DNA from 4 places in the Ruegeria sp. CDSA089 genome. Region 3 is predicted to be linked to each of the others. Evidence: riboswitches for the same ligand, from Rfam matches in the RefSeq annotation. Region 3 holds a riboswitch; each other region holds the start of a gene.
What was found. Region 3 has a riboswitch for cobalamin ahead of AC2FJ6_RS16450 (hypothetical protein). Riboswitches for the same ligand answer to the same signal wherever they lie in the genome.
Positions count from the first base shown of each region.

Region 1: linked by a shared signal. The riboswitch ahead of AC2FJ6_RS03920 (CbtB domain-containing protein) and the one ahead of AC2FJ6_RS16450 (hypothetical protein) in region 3 are both predicted to bind cobalamin.
Region 2: linked by a shared signal. The riboswitch ahead of AC2FJ6_RS03850 (DUF1636 family protein) and the one ahead of AC2FJ6_RS16450 (hypothetical protein) in region 3 are both predicted to bind cobalamin.
Region 4: linked by a shared signal. The riboswitch ahead of AC2FJ6_RS14110 (DUF1636 family protein) and the one ahead of AC2FJ6_RS16450 (hypothetical protein) in region 3 are both predicted to bind cobalamin.

Region 1 is NZ_JBXWQD010000001.1:763,204-766,392, reverse strand. It holds gene AC2FJ6_RS03935 (DUF1636 family protein) at 1-47, shown strand, start outside; gene AC2FJ6_RS03930 (hypothetical protein) at 44-538, opposite strand; gene AC2FJ6_RS03925 (CbtA family protein) at 605-1,303, opposite strand; gene AC2FJ6_RS03920 (CbtB domain-containing protein) at 1,308-1,472, opposite strand; cobalamin riboswitch at 1,509-1,714, opposite strand; gene cobF (precorrin-6A synthase (deacetylating)) at 1,758-2,501, opposite strand; gene cobA (uroporphyrinogen-III C-methyltransferase) at 2,494-3,189, opposite strand, start outside.
Region 2 is NZ_JBXWQD010000001.1:749,290-752,478, reverse strand. It holds gene cobN (cobaltochelatase subunit CobN) at 1-213, opposite strand, end outside; gene cobW (cobalamin biosynthesis protein CobW) at 228-1,283, opposite strand; gene AC2FJ6_RS03850 (DUF1636 family protein) at 1,285-1,659, opposite strand; cobalamin riboswitch at 1,745-1,952, opposite strand; gene AC2FJ6_RS03845 (NAD(P)-dependent oxidoreductase) at 2,099-3,055, shown strand.
Region 3 is NZ_JBXWQD010000007.1:50,183-53,371, reverse strand. It holds gene AC2FJ6_RS16460 (DNA polymerase III subunit gamma/tau) at 1-523, opposite strand, end outside; gene AC2FJ6_RS16455 (protein-tyrosine phosphatase family protein) at 662-1,159, shown strand; gene AC2FJ6_RS16450 (hypothetical protein) at 1,162-1,569, opposite strand; cobalamin riboswitch at 1,654-1,874, opposite strand; gene AC2FJ6_RS16445 (alpha/beta hydrolase family protein) at 2,011-2,889, shown strand; RNA gene ffs (signal recognition particle sRNA small type) at 2,884-2,982, opposite strand; gene AC2FJ6_RS16435 (bifunctional 2',3'-cyclic-nucleotide 2'-phosphodiesterase/3'-nucleotidase) at 3,022-3,189, opposite strand, start outside.
Region 4 is NZ_JBXWQD010000005.1:297,917-301,105, forward strand. It holds gene AC2FJ6_RS14100 (ABC transporter substrate-binding protein) at 1-426, opposite strand, end outside; gene AC2FJ6_RS14105 (ABC transporter ATP-binding protein) at 423-1,229, opposite strand; gene AC2FJ6_RS14110 (DUF1636 family protein) at 1,226-1,570, opposite strand; cobalamin riboswitch at 1,673-1,872, opposite strand; gene AC2FJ6_RS14115 (bifunctional enoyl-CoA hydratase/phosphate acetyltransferase) at 2,110-3,189, shown strand, end outside.

The sequences.
Region 1 (3,189 bases), on a different contig from region 3:
GCGGGCGGCTCCGGATGTGTTTGCGGGCGCGTATCCCGGCGCTTTAGTCGACCTGTAGTGTGACCGCCGCGCTGACGGGGATGTTGTCGACCATCAGCGGGCTGTGGCTGTTTGCGTTCAGAGAGACCGAGACTTCGACCTCGCCCTGCGGCAGATGGTCGATATGCATCCAGTTACCGTACAGCCGGGCCAGTTTCTCTCCATTTACGTAGACATGTGCATGCCCCTCGCCGTCGACATCGGTCTTTGAGGCATTTTGTGGTGAGAACCGAAAGTTCTGCGGCATGACATGCAGGTTCCAACCCGCCATAGGATCGGGCGTAAGAGCGATCTCAAGCCCCGGAGCATCAGCGCCAGCAGGCAGGTTGATGGCAGTCGAATGATCGTGTGCGGCTGCCTCGGCGTGAGATGAACTGTGATGTGCAGGATCGCCATGGTCATGGCCGTCGAAAGTAACGCCATTTGCAGCCGCAACCACAAATCCTGCACCACTGCCAAAAACTATGCCGATTGCAAACAGGGCAAGTGAGCGTGCCATTTTATGTTCCTTGATGGTAGTAGCAAACACGCCGAGCTGGTCTCGGCGTGTTCATAAGCGTGCTTGTCAGGCCGCAGCTTCGGCACGCTGGCTTTCATATCGCCAGAAGTACCCGGCGAATGCCCCGACCAGAACCCAGGCTACCAGTCCGATGCCAAAAGCGCGTGCGGCAAACAGCGCGCCGATCTCGGTCGGAACGGGGCCGGTGAACACGTCCGGCTCGGGCGCGCCGATCAGATGTGGGGCCAACAGCAGAGCGGCTGCGATCACATAGCTGATCAGGGTGCCGCCAAAGGCAATCAGCCACATGGCAACACCTGCTGCTGCGACGGTCGCAAACCACCAGATTTGACGCGCAGCGACATCGGCTGCTGCCACGCCGGGCACTTCTGGCGCGAGCGAGAATCCGGGTGCGAGGTGCACGGCAACGAACCCCGCAAGCCCCCACAAAACGCCGGTGCGCCCGTCAATCTTGTGGCCGTTGCCCTCAGCCACGGACATCAGCGCAATCATCATCAGCGCGTAACCGGTATAGATAAGCATCGTGAAAATGACGCTCAGCGCATCGCGGAACAGGTCTGAGAACATTCCCGGCAGCTCGGGGTGAGCACTTACGACGTCACCGCCGAAATGGACCAATTCGCCTGATTCATACAGTTCCGCGTGCAGCAACACAGGTTGCACAAAGACCAACTGCAGCAAGGCGGCAATCAGCCCCGCTGCAGCACCAGCGAACAACGCGCTGGTCAGGATACGGCTAAACATGGGTTTAGTGGCAGGGGAAGCCGGTTGCGTGACGCACGTCATGGGCTGCGTCATGCAGGGCAGCGGCCTGAACGTGGCCAGTCACCGAAATGATGCCAAGACCCAGAACCACAGCGAACATGACCGGCAGGATACCAGCGCGCGAGGCGGTTTGTGTTTGTGTTGTCATTTTCAATTCTCCTGTGCCGTCGCACCCGACGGCCGGTGTTTCAAATCACGCCTGGCAGGTCTCCTGGCTTGCGGGTCAGGGCCTGTGCTCGCCTTCCCCCTGAAAATTCAGGAGTGGCTGGTTGAGCAAGACTCACCGCTTACAGTCGCGGGGGCGGCTGTGGATTGGATCAACTCGGATCGCACCACATTCCCTCTTAGCTCGTCGCTGTGAACGACGGGACCAGACGGGTTCATCTAGCCTTCAAAACCCGCGTGGCGCAATCACCATTCGCGACCAATTTGGTCAGTTCACGCACTTTTTGAGAAGATAAATATCCATGATCCACCCGTGATCGGCGCGCGCAGCTGCACGGGTGTCCAGAATCTGCTGCGCAACCTCAGCCAAGGGCCCCTTGATCAGAATTTCCTCTTTCATGCCCACGTACGCCCCCCACCAGATGTCATAATCTGCCATCTGAAGATGTTGGAACGAGCACTCACCATCCAGCATTACCGCCACGTTTGACGCACCGTCCGGCCACCCTTCGTCGCGAATCCGCCGCCCCGTGGTCACGATGTAGGGGGCACCCAGATCGTTGATCGGAATCACGTGGGCAGCCGTCAACGCCTGCAGCGCTGTAATGCCAGGGATCACCCGCGTCGTCGGTTGAGGGTCCAGCCGCTCTGCAATCCGCAGTGAACTGTCATAAAGCGACGGATCGCCCCAGATCAGTAGAGCTACATGTCGTGCTCCAGGATGGGCGGCGATTGCCTCGCTCCAGCGCAATACAATCGCGTCGTGCCATTCATCCACCCCGCGCAGATATCCGTCGTCGGACCGGCGCTTGGGGATGTCGAAATAGGCGATCTGCGGCGGCGTGTCGGTCACCTGCGCAATGATCTTTTCGCGCAGCCCGGCTAGATCGGCCTTATTCTCGCCCTTGCGGGGGATCAGGATCAGGTCCGCCGAGCGGATCGCCTGCGCGCCCTGAAAGGTCACGTGGTCAGGGTTCCCGGTGCCGATGCCGATCAAGGTCAGGTCAAACATCGTCAAACTCTGCCAGCGGGCCGTAAAGGATCAGCGCCGGGGCGGTGCCTATCTCGTCCGCCAGTTTATTGGACAGCGCGCCTACAGTACTGCGATGCAGCTTCTGCTCGGGGGTCGAGACGGATTCGGCCATCAGTGCTGGCGTTTCCAGCGGCAGGCCATGTGCGTGCAGCGTTTCGACCAGCAGAGGAAAGGTGCGCTTGCCCATGAAGACGACGGTGGTCGCATCCGGGTCGGCCAGCGCGGGCAGGTTCAGGTCCTCGGGCAGTTTGCCGCTGACATCATGGCCGGTGACAAACTGCACCCGTCGCGCGGTTAGCCTACGGGTCAGCGGGATGCCAGCCGCCGCCGCCGCCGCTACAGCTGAGGGGATGCCGGGGATGATCTCGTATTCGATCCCAGCCGCGCGCAGGGCAACCAGTTCTTCTTCCAGACGTCCAAACATGCCGCCATCGCCGGATTTCAACCGCACGACCCGCTGCCCGGTCAGGGCGTAATCCACCAACAACCGGCTGACATGGTCCTGCTTGGGCGAGGGGCGACCCGCCCGTTTGCCCACGCCCACCAGATCGGCATCCTCGCGCGCATGGGTTAAGATCGGCCCGCTGCTGAGGTCATCAAACAGCACCGCATCCGCCTTTTGCATCCGATCTACGGCCTTGAGCGTCAGCAATTCCGGATCGCCCGG
Region 2 (3,189 bases), on a different contig from region 3:
AACGGACAGAGGATGTTTCAGAGCCGTCAGATTGGCCAGTCGCAGGGTCGGCATCCGACCCTCGGGGCCGCCGCCACGATGCCAGCCTGCCGCGAAAGCGCCAAGGTCACTGTCCGAAAACGACAGCACCACCAAATCCGCCGGGCTCTGGCCCAGATCGGTTGGGGTCTCAGAATCCTCTAACCCGTGGCTTTCGCGGAAGACGACGTGCATGGTTTACTCTGTGCTTACTCGGCGGCTTCGGTGACGCCCGCAAGGATTTCGCGGATTTCAGCCTCTTTGATATCGTCATGCTCGGCGATCACCACCAGACGCGAGCGGCGCTCTTCGCCGGGCTCCCACGGACGGTCATACTGGTGACGCACACGCGCGCCGACGGCTTGAACCAGCAGGCGCATTGGCTTGCCCTGAACAGCGGCATAGCCTTTGACGCGCAGGATGTTCAGTTCTTTGGCAAGACGTTCGATTTTCGCGACCAGATCGGCCGGGTCGGTCTGTTCCGGCAGCTCGACGATGATGCTTTCGAAATCATCGTGCTCGTGATCATGGTGGCCATCATGATGGCTGGGCCGAGCCTCCATGTCATCCTCGGCGGCAGCCTCAAGACCCAGCACGACGCGCACGTCCACAACGCCTTCGGCCACTTCGACGACCGGCAGAGGGCGCGGGGCCTCTGCGGCGATGATCTCTTTGGCTTTGGCGACACCTTCGGGGCCGGCCAGATCAGGCTTGGTCAGCAGGATGATATCGGCGCAGGAGATCTGATCCTCGAACACCTCGGACAGAGGCGTTTCGTGGTCGATGGAGTCGTCGGCCAGACGCTGGGCATCCACCGCCGCGACATTCGGGGCAAAGCGACCGGCGGCAACAGCCTCGGCGTCGGCCAGCGCGATCACGCCGTCAACGGTGATCTTGGATCGGATATCGGGCCAGTCGAACGCTTTCAGCAGCGGCTTGGGCAGCGCCAAACCGGAGGTTTCGATCAGGATATGCTCGGGGCGCGGCTCCAGCGCCATCAGCGCCTCGATCGTGGGGATGAAATCATCGGCCACGGTGCAGCAGATGCAGCCATTGGCCAGTTCCATGATGTTTTCCGCCGGGCAATCGGGAATGGCGCAGGATTTCAGGATATCGCCATCCACGCCGACATCGCCAAACTCGTTGACCACAACGGCCAGACGCTTGCCCTGCGGGTTCTGCATCAGGTGCCGCACCAGCGTGGTTTTGCCCGAGCCCAGAAAGCCGGTGATCACAGTAACGGGAAGTTTTTCCAAAGTGGACATGTTAGGCTCCAATCGGGGGGATGCGCGAGGCGCAGTTTTTGCGGAAATGTTCGGGGCGCTCGCGCCATTTGACCAAGCCGTCTTCGGTGGCCAGATACTTGGTCGCGCCGTCAACGATCACGTCGACATGATCGACTTCGTTCAGGTTCTCATAAACAAAGGTCCAGCGCTCGGGCCCGCCGCGCAGAACGATTGAACAGCCTTGATCGCAATTCGACAGGCATTCGACGGCTTTCAGCGTTACGCCTTCGGGCAGATCGGCCTGTTCCAGCGCCTTGTGCAACAACGTGCCAGGGCGGTCTGCATCATCTTCAACAGGTAGGCCGCGGCGGCACGTGGTGCAAACCAGCAGCTCGACCGGAGTGGTCTCGGTCATGTCTCTCATCCCCCCAAATCCTCATCGTGGGGGACGGGGTTTCAAGCGGGTCGCGTGTGACCCGACACCGGAACACCCCGTCCGGTTTCAATCGCGGGTGCTGGCAGGTCTCCCGGCTTGCGGATGTCAGGGCGATTGCCCTGTCGGATGTCCCGCCTTCCCGGCCTGTTTGGCCAGTGGCTTGGGCACCCTCTCCGGTCACGGTCGCGGGGGCGGCTGCGTTTGGCGGATGATCCGTTGACGCATTCCCTTTTCATCCTCGTGCAGAGGACACCAACGGATCGGACATGCGGCACCGGACAGGGGCTTGTCAAGCGAGTCGCAAGCATCTGTGCGGCGGCGGTGGAAAAGCGACCTGTAAGCGTCGCTGGGCGGCATGAACTGAGGTGCTGCACCGTGCTGCCATGACCGAAACGGCGCAAGCAGGGAGGAGTGTCGCATGAAAGTGGGCTTTATCGGGTTGGGCAATGTGGGCGGCAAGCTGTCAGGATCGTTGTTGCGCAACGGGATCGACCTTACGGTGCACGATCTGAACCCTGATCTGGTCGCTGGCTTCGTGGCGCAGGGGGCCAAGGCCGCCGAAAGCCCGGCCCAGCTGATGCGCGATTGCGACGCGGTTATTACCTGCCTGCCATCGCCTGCCGCTTCTGACGCGGTGATGGAGGAGATGCTGCCTGAGGTCAGCCCCGGCAAGATCTGGATGGAGATGTCCACCACCGACGAGGCCGAGGTCAAGCGACTGGGTACACAGGTCATCGAACGCGGTGGGGCGGCCGTCGACTGCCCTGTCTCGGGCGGGTGCCATCGGGCGGCGACAGGCAATATCTCGATCTTCGCGGGCTGCGACCGCGCGACGTTCGAACGTATTTTGCCCTTTCTGACCACGATGGGCCGTCGCGTGCTGCACACGGGCGAGTTGGGCTCAGCGTCGGTGCTGAAGGTGCTGACCAACTATCTGGCCACGGCAAACCTGATCACCTGCGCCGAAGCGCTCGTGACCGCCAAGGCCGCCGGGATGGACCTGAACACGACCTACGAGGCGATCAAAATCTCGTCAGGTACATCCTTTGTGCATGAGACCGAAAGCCAGGTGATCCTGAACGGATCGCGCGACATTTCCTTTACGATGGACCTGGTGAAAAAGGATATCGGGCTGTTTCAGGACGTCGCTGACCGCGCCGGTGTACCGCTGGAGATCAACCCGGTCATGATCCAGATTTTCGAGGACGGAATTGCCCGCTATGGTGAACGTGAATTGTCTCCCAACATCATCCGACGTCTGGAGGATGCAACCGGTCTAGACATCACAGCCTCCGGTTTTCCGCCCGAGATGGAGGACGACGAACCGGAAGAGCCCGGATACGAGGTCATCCCTCAGGGGCGTGGGGCCGAATGACGCAAGCCGCGCGTCAGTGGAATAGTCTGTTTTGTAGAGAGAGTGGAGGCGAGTACCGGAATCGAACCGGTGTACACGGATTTGCAATCCAGAAAGAACGGTCGCAAAAACAACGGCTTATGGGTGCAAAACAC
Region 3 (3,189 bases):
CGGGTACTTTGCGAATCTCGGTGGTAGCAAAGATGAATTTCACATGCTCGGGTGGTTCCTCAAGCGTCTTGAGCAGCGCGTTGAAGGCGCTGGTCGACAGCATGTGGACCTCGTCGATGATGTAGATCTTGTAGCGGGCCGAGGCCGCGCGGTAGCGGACGCTGTCGATGATCTCGCGAATATCATTGACGCCGGTGCGGCTGGCGGCGTCCATCTCCATCACGTCCACATGGCGGCCCTCCATAATGGCCACACAATGTTCGCACTGGCCGCAGGGTTCGGTGGTCGGCTTGCCCTCGCCATCGGGGCCGATGCAGTTCATACCCTTGGCGATGATACGGGCCGTGGTGGTTTTGCCGGTGCCGCGAATGCCGGTCATGATAAAGGCTTGCGCAATTCGATCCGCCTCGAACGCGTTTTTCAGCGTGCGTACCATGGCGTCCTGACCGACTAGATCGGCGAAGGTTTCCGGGCGGTATTTGCGGGCAAGAACCTGATAGGCGGGGCTGGGCGTGTCGGTCATATCTGCTCTGTCGGATTCGGAGTCCGATGCAGCGTAGTGACCCCTGCCGCCTACGTCCACAGCAGCAGCGCAGGAAATTCGATTTGCAAGCAAGGACGCAGGCGATACATCATCGGTGCAGATTGATCGGAACGTGCCATGAATAATTTCGCCATCTATTCCCTGCGACTGGGGCCGGGTCGTCTGGGGATATCTCCGCTGCCCGGCGCGGGAGGTGCCTATGCGGCCGATCTGAAGGCGGTGCAGGACTGGCGACCGGATCTGGTGATTTCAATGACCACAAGCTCTGAGATGAAAAACCTGGGAGCGGCGGCGTTCGGTGGCGATCTGGAGCGGCACGGGGTCGAATGGGCTCACCTGCCGGTCCAGGATTTTGGTGCGCCGGATGCGCGGATACAGGCCATTTGGTCCAATGTCAGCCAGCGGGCCCGTGCGCTGCTGTCCGGCGGCGGAGGCGTTTTGGTCCATTGTCGGGGCGGCTGCGGGCGATCGGGTATGGTTGCTTTGCGGTTGATGACGGATAGCGGACTGCCCGCAGATACCGCTTTGCAGATGCTACGGACAGTACGTCCCTGCGCCGTCGAGACCGAGGCGCAGATGGTCTGGGCCACTTCGGCGGCCCGGACGGGCAGCTGAATTCAGGCTGAAAGCTGGTGTTCGGTCGGCGCGGCTGGCTGGGGCGCCGTGGTAACCACTTCCATCATCGCGCAGGGCGGTGTCGGCAAAAGGCTGGCTGCGTGGGCGGTGAAATCTGCTCCGAACAACATATCCGCATAGCGATCCAGCCGCTCGGCCGGAGTGTCGGCGGCCACACCGCAGAACACCCGGATCTGATCGGGTTGGGCGCGAAACCGGGCCGAGCACCCTTCGGCGCAATGGGTCAAGTCGCTGCTGCCTTCGATCTCGAACGCATCGGTTGTTGCCGGACGGGCCGTGGCCATTGCATCCGTCAGGGCGCGTGCCATTCGGGCCAGTGCCGGGCAGGGGGCGCCGGTTTTTTGGCATACCGTCGCGGTGAATTCGTGGGTCTTGGTCTTCCAGATCATGATGCGCCCTCCGCGCGCTGGACGAGGGGCATGGATCAGGTGTGACAGCGTGCTGACGACCTGTCCCGGACACCCCGCCCGAGTTTCGGTTTTCGTTCGATGGCAGGTCTCCTGACTTGCGGGTCGTGGCTTTGCCGACCTTCCCAGCCTGTTGGCCAGTGGTATCTCGGCATTGCTCACCGCTTACAGTTGCGGGGGCAGTCTCGGCCTTGATCCGTTCCGGCAATGCCGGGCAGGATCGCACCGTGTTCCCTTTTCATCCCGCCCCGTGACCGGGGACGAGGACCATCACGCCACCGCTAACGGTTGAGCGGGCTTCGAGTCAAGCGCCATTGAAACCCGGCGCGACGCGGGGTCAATCTCCCTACGGCTTGACTCTGATGCCGGAACAGGGCCGACTGCACAGGTGAACTAAACAGTTTAGAGTGTGAGGCGCGGGCGATGTTGGACAACACGCATCCTGTTTTGACCGAAGATGTCCAGTTTCCGTCTGGTTCAGCGATGCTGTCGGGGCGGCTCTATCTACCTGCCTTGCCTCCCAAAACAGTTGTGGTGATCCATGCAGCGACCGGCGTGCCCCGCGACTATTATCAGCATTTTGCCCATTGGCTGGCGGCCGAGCAGGGCATGGCTTGTCTGACCTATGATTATCGGGATTTCGGCCATTCCCTGACCGGCCGATTGCAGGACTCGCAGGTAACTATGGCGGACTGGGCGCTGATCGACATGCCCGCTGCCCGCGCAGAAATGCGCAAACGTTTCCCGGACGCGGAACAATGGAGCATCGGCCATTCCGTTGGCGGAATGTTGGGCCCGGTTCAACCGGATATCGCGCAGATTGACCGCATGATCTGTGTTTGCTCTGGGCTGGTCACTCTGTCTGATCACCCGTGGCCGTACAAGGCACTGGCGGGGTTGTTCTGGTATGGCCATGCGCCGCTGGTTGTCAAAGCGGCGGGGTATTTGCCGGGCAGGGCTTTGGGCTTTGGGGCTGACTTGCCCGCGCGGGTCTACTGGCAGTGGCGTAAATGGTGCACGGCACCGACAAACTACCTGCCCGATTTGGGCAAGACCCTGCCCGAGGCGCACTGGGCCGGGCAGGATGTGCCGGTCGATCTGATCGCATTCGACGACGATCAGGTGGTGCCGCCCAAAGCGGTGTGGCGTCTGGCCGAGCTTTATGGCCCGAATGCGCGGCGTCGGCCGTTGTCACCGTCCGATTTCGGGGTGAAAGAGATCGGGCATATCGGCGTGTTCGCGCGCCGCAACGCAGCGGTCTGGCCGCATCTTATTGCCCAGGATCATGTGGTAGATAAGTGAGAGGTTGGACATCGACCCAAGCGGGGCTCGTTGTGGCTGCTTCCTTCCGGACCTGACCAGGTTGGCGAGGCGCTCGCCCGCGCCAACCTCTCAGCACGCGATATAGGCAAGTGCGGGACAAATGACAACCCGTCAGAGCGTCAAATGGATCAGCAGAAAACCGGCCTCGTCCTCTCCAGCGATGTTGGGTGCAAATTCGGTGATGTCGTCCAGATGCTGCCAGGCCTTGTGGCCTGTACGCATAACCGCCAACGCCCCGGCCACGGGGGACAGACGGAACGGACGCTCGAACATAGTGCC
Region 4 (3,189 bases), on a different contig from region 3:
CTTATGCAGGTGAACGCAGCTTTCCGACAGGATCATAGTCTTGATCCCGAAGGGCGCCAGCGTTTCCGGTGTCACATCACCGCCGGGCCGCATTCCGTAGTACCAACCGGCAAAGAACAGGTCGGGTTCAACGGCCACCAGATTCTCGACCGTCGGATATTTCGGGGCCAGTTCCGGGATACCGCCGCGCAGCGAGTCGAACTCGGGGCTGGTTTTGTACCAGCCGGTAATCCCGGTCAGGCCGACGATCTTGTCTTGTAGACCCAGTGCAAAGGCCATGTCGGTCATGTTCATGTCATGCACGACCAGACGCTCGGGCTGGGTTTCAAACACCAGCGGTTCGCCGCAATTGTCGACGGTAATTTCATGCGCGGCGGCACCGCCCGCCATGGCTGTAACCAGCGCCACGGACAAGATGTGTTTCATTCGGAAATGCTCCTAACAGGGTTGGAAACTGAGGTTTTTCGGATGTCCAGCGCCGGGATCAAGCGGCCCTCGTGCTGGAAAAACAGGTAATCGACACCGAACGTGTCACGCACGCGGTCGGTGGTCAGCACGTCGGCCACAGGTCCGAACCCGGTAAGACGGGTGGATTTCATCAGCGCGACATGCGTCGCAAATTCCGGGATCATGACCAGATCGTGGACGATCATCACCACTGTGATTCCCAGCCCGGCCACCAGTGACAACATCCGCCCCTTGGCGTCCGGGTCCAGATGGTTGGTGGGCTCGTCCAGAAACAGCAGTGCCGGGTTTTGCGCCAATGCCCGCGCGATATGGGCGCGCTGCCGTTCCCCGCCCGACAGAACCGCCATGCGCTTGTCGGCCAGATCGTTCAGGCTGGTCAGGTCCAAAATTCGCGCAAGATCGGCGGCATGGGCCTCGGCCGAGCGGTCAGCCCGGATCGGGATCTGTCCCAGCGCTACATACTCGCGCAAGGAGAGCCGCCCGTCGGGATATTCCTGCTGGCTGACAACAGCGATCATCCGCGCACGCTCGGTCGCCGACATGCTGCGCAAATTTCGCCCCTTGAACAATACATTGCCGTCCGAAGGATGCTCGGACCCGCATAGAAGGTTCATCAGCGTTGTCTTGCCCGCGCCATTGGGCCCAGCGATGGCCAGAACCGCGCCTTCGTGAAGCGCAAAGGTGATGTCCTGAAGCAGAACTTCGCCGTGATAGGCGTGATAACCGACGCCGTTGACCTGAAGGAACGCATGTTCGGTCATGTGGCCCCCGTCGCCAAGGGCGGCATCCGCGACAAGGTCTTGTGCAACAGCGCCTCGGGGCGATCCGTTGCCTTGGTCCAACCTGTGGAACTGTTTTGGTATTGCCGCGCGAAAGCGGCCAAAGCGTCGATATCGGCCGAGGTTTGAATTTCGCCAAACAGATATTGTGCCTTCGCACCCGCCTGAAATCCAACGGTCAGTGGGTGATCGCAACCGGCCATACACTCAATCATCCGTGTGCCGTAGCCCTCGGGCAGGCGCTCTCGCAGGGCCTCGGCAATCGATTGCGCCGCCTCAGCCCCTTGGCAGGTCGTGCAGATCAGCACCACATGATCCGTCATGCTCCGCCCCACCTGCATGCCGGACGGGCAGGTAAAGGAACGGTTCTGAAGACATCGGGTCGATGTGACATTGAGCCTCTTTCCAGGACACCCCGCCCCGGTTTGGTTGCGTTTGAGATGGCAGGTCTCCTGACTCGCGGGTCTGTGCTTGGCCACCCTTCCCGACCTGATCCGGCCAGTGGGATATTGGCGTCGCTCACCGCCTACAGTTGCGGGGGCAGTTACGGATTTGGTCTGCACCTTACCGTATTCCCTTTTCATCCCGCGCGTGCAGCATCGGGAACCATCGTAGCGTCACTGCCTCAGATCAGAGCATGGGTCAATACGGATTCCGCAACGTTCCGGTGAAGACAGCGCAAAGGATATTGCTGCTCAGTGGGCAATCAGTTATGCTGCGACGCAGCAAAATCTGAAAGCCGAGGCACCGTTTTGTGGGCTCAAGGGTGCTGGACGTACTATTGTGACCCCGAACTGACCTGCATCAATTAAACCCGCGACCCAAGTCGGTAAGACGTCCGAAAAACCAAAGTTGGCACGCTATGAAAATCCAGGAAAACAAAACCTTCGAGCAGCTCAAGGTTGGCGACACGGCACAACTAACCCGCTTGTGCACGGTTGACGACCTTTATGCTTTTGCCTCGGCCTCGGGCGATCACAATCCGCTGCATCTGGCAGCCTATGACGGGGATGGCGACGGCCTTGCCGAAGCCGTCGCACCCGCGCTGTGGCCCGCCGGTCTGGTCGCAGCCGTGCTGGGAAACTACATGCCCGGCGCCGGAACGCAGACTCGGCGCGCGGATTTGGCCTTCCACCTCCCGGTGCTTGCTGGTGAAGAACTGACTGCCTTTGTCGCTGTTGAGGAAAAGCGCGACGATGGTGATCTGCTCTGCTCAGCCGAAGTGCGACGGGTCGTTGACAATGCACTGGTTCTCAGCGGCACCGTTCAGGTCACACCGCCTTCGACGCATATGGAGTTCGACTCGGTCGAGGTCCCTGGCCTGATCGTGCAGCGGCACCGCCATTTCGACGCGCTGTTGGCAAAAGCGCGCCCACTAGAGCCGATGCCAACCGCCGTTGTTGCGCCAGAAGAGCCCAACTCTCTGAGCGGCGCGTTGCTGGGGCATGCCAATCATATTATTTCGCCGATCCTCGTCGGGGACCCCGATAAAATCGCCGCTGCTGCCGCTGAGCTGGGGGCCGACTTGTCGGGCATCGAAATTGTCGAGGCCCGCAGCCACGGCATCGCCGCGCACCGTGCCGTGGATCTTGTAGTCGAAGGACGCGCGCAGACCCTGATGAAGGGGTATCTGCATACGGATGAGTTGCTGCACGCGGTTTTGCGTCGTGAAAAAGGGCTGCGCACTGGGCGGCGACTGTCACATGTGTTCGTAATGGATGTTCCGGGCATGTCGCGCCCGATCATGGTGACGGATGCGGCGGTGAATATTGCGCCTGATTTGGAAACCAAGGCGGATATCGTGCAAAACGCGATTCACCTGGCACATTCTTTGGGAATCGAACAGCCCAAGGTCGGCGTGTTGTCGGCGGTTGAGACGATCAACCCGCATATGCCGTCATCGGTCGATGCGGCCTTGCTGTCGAAAATGGCGGAGCGCGGT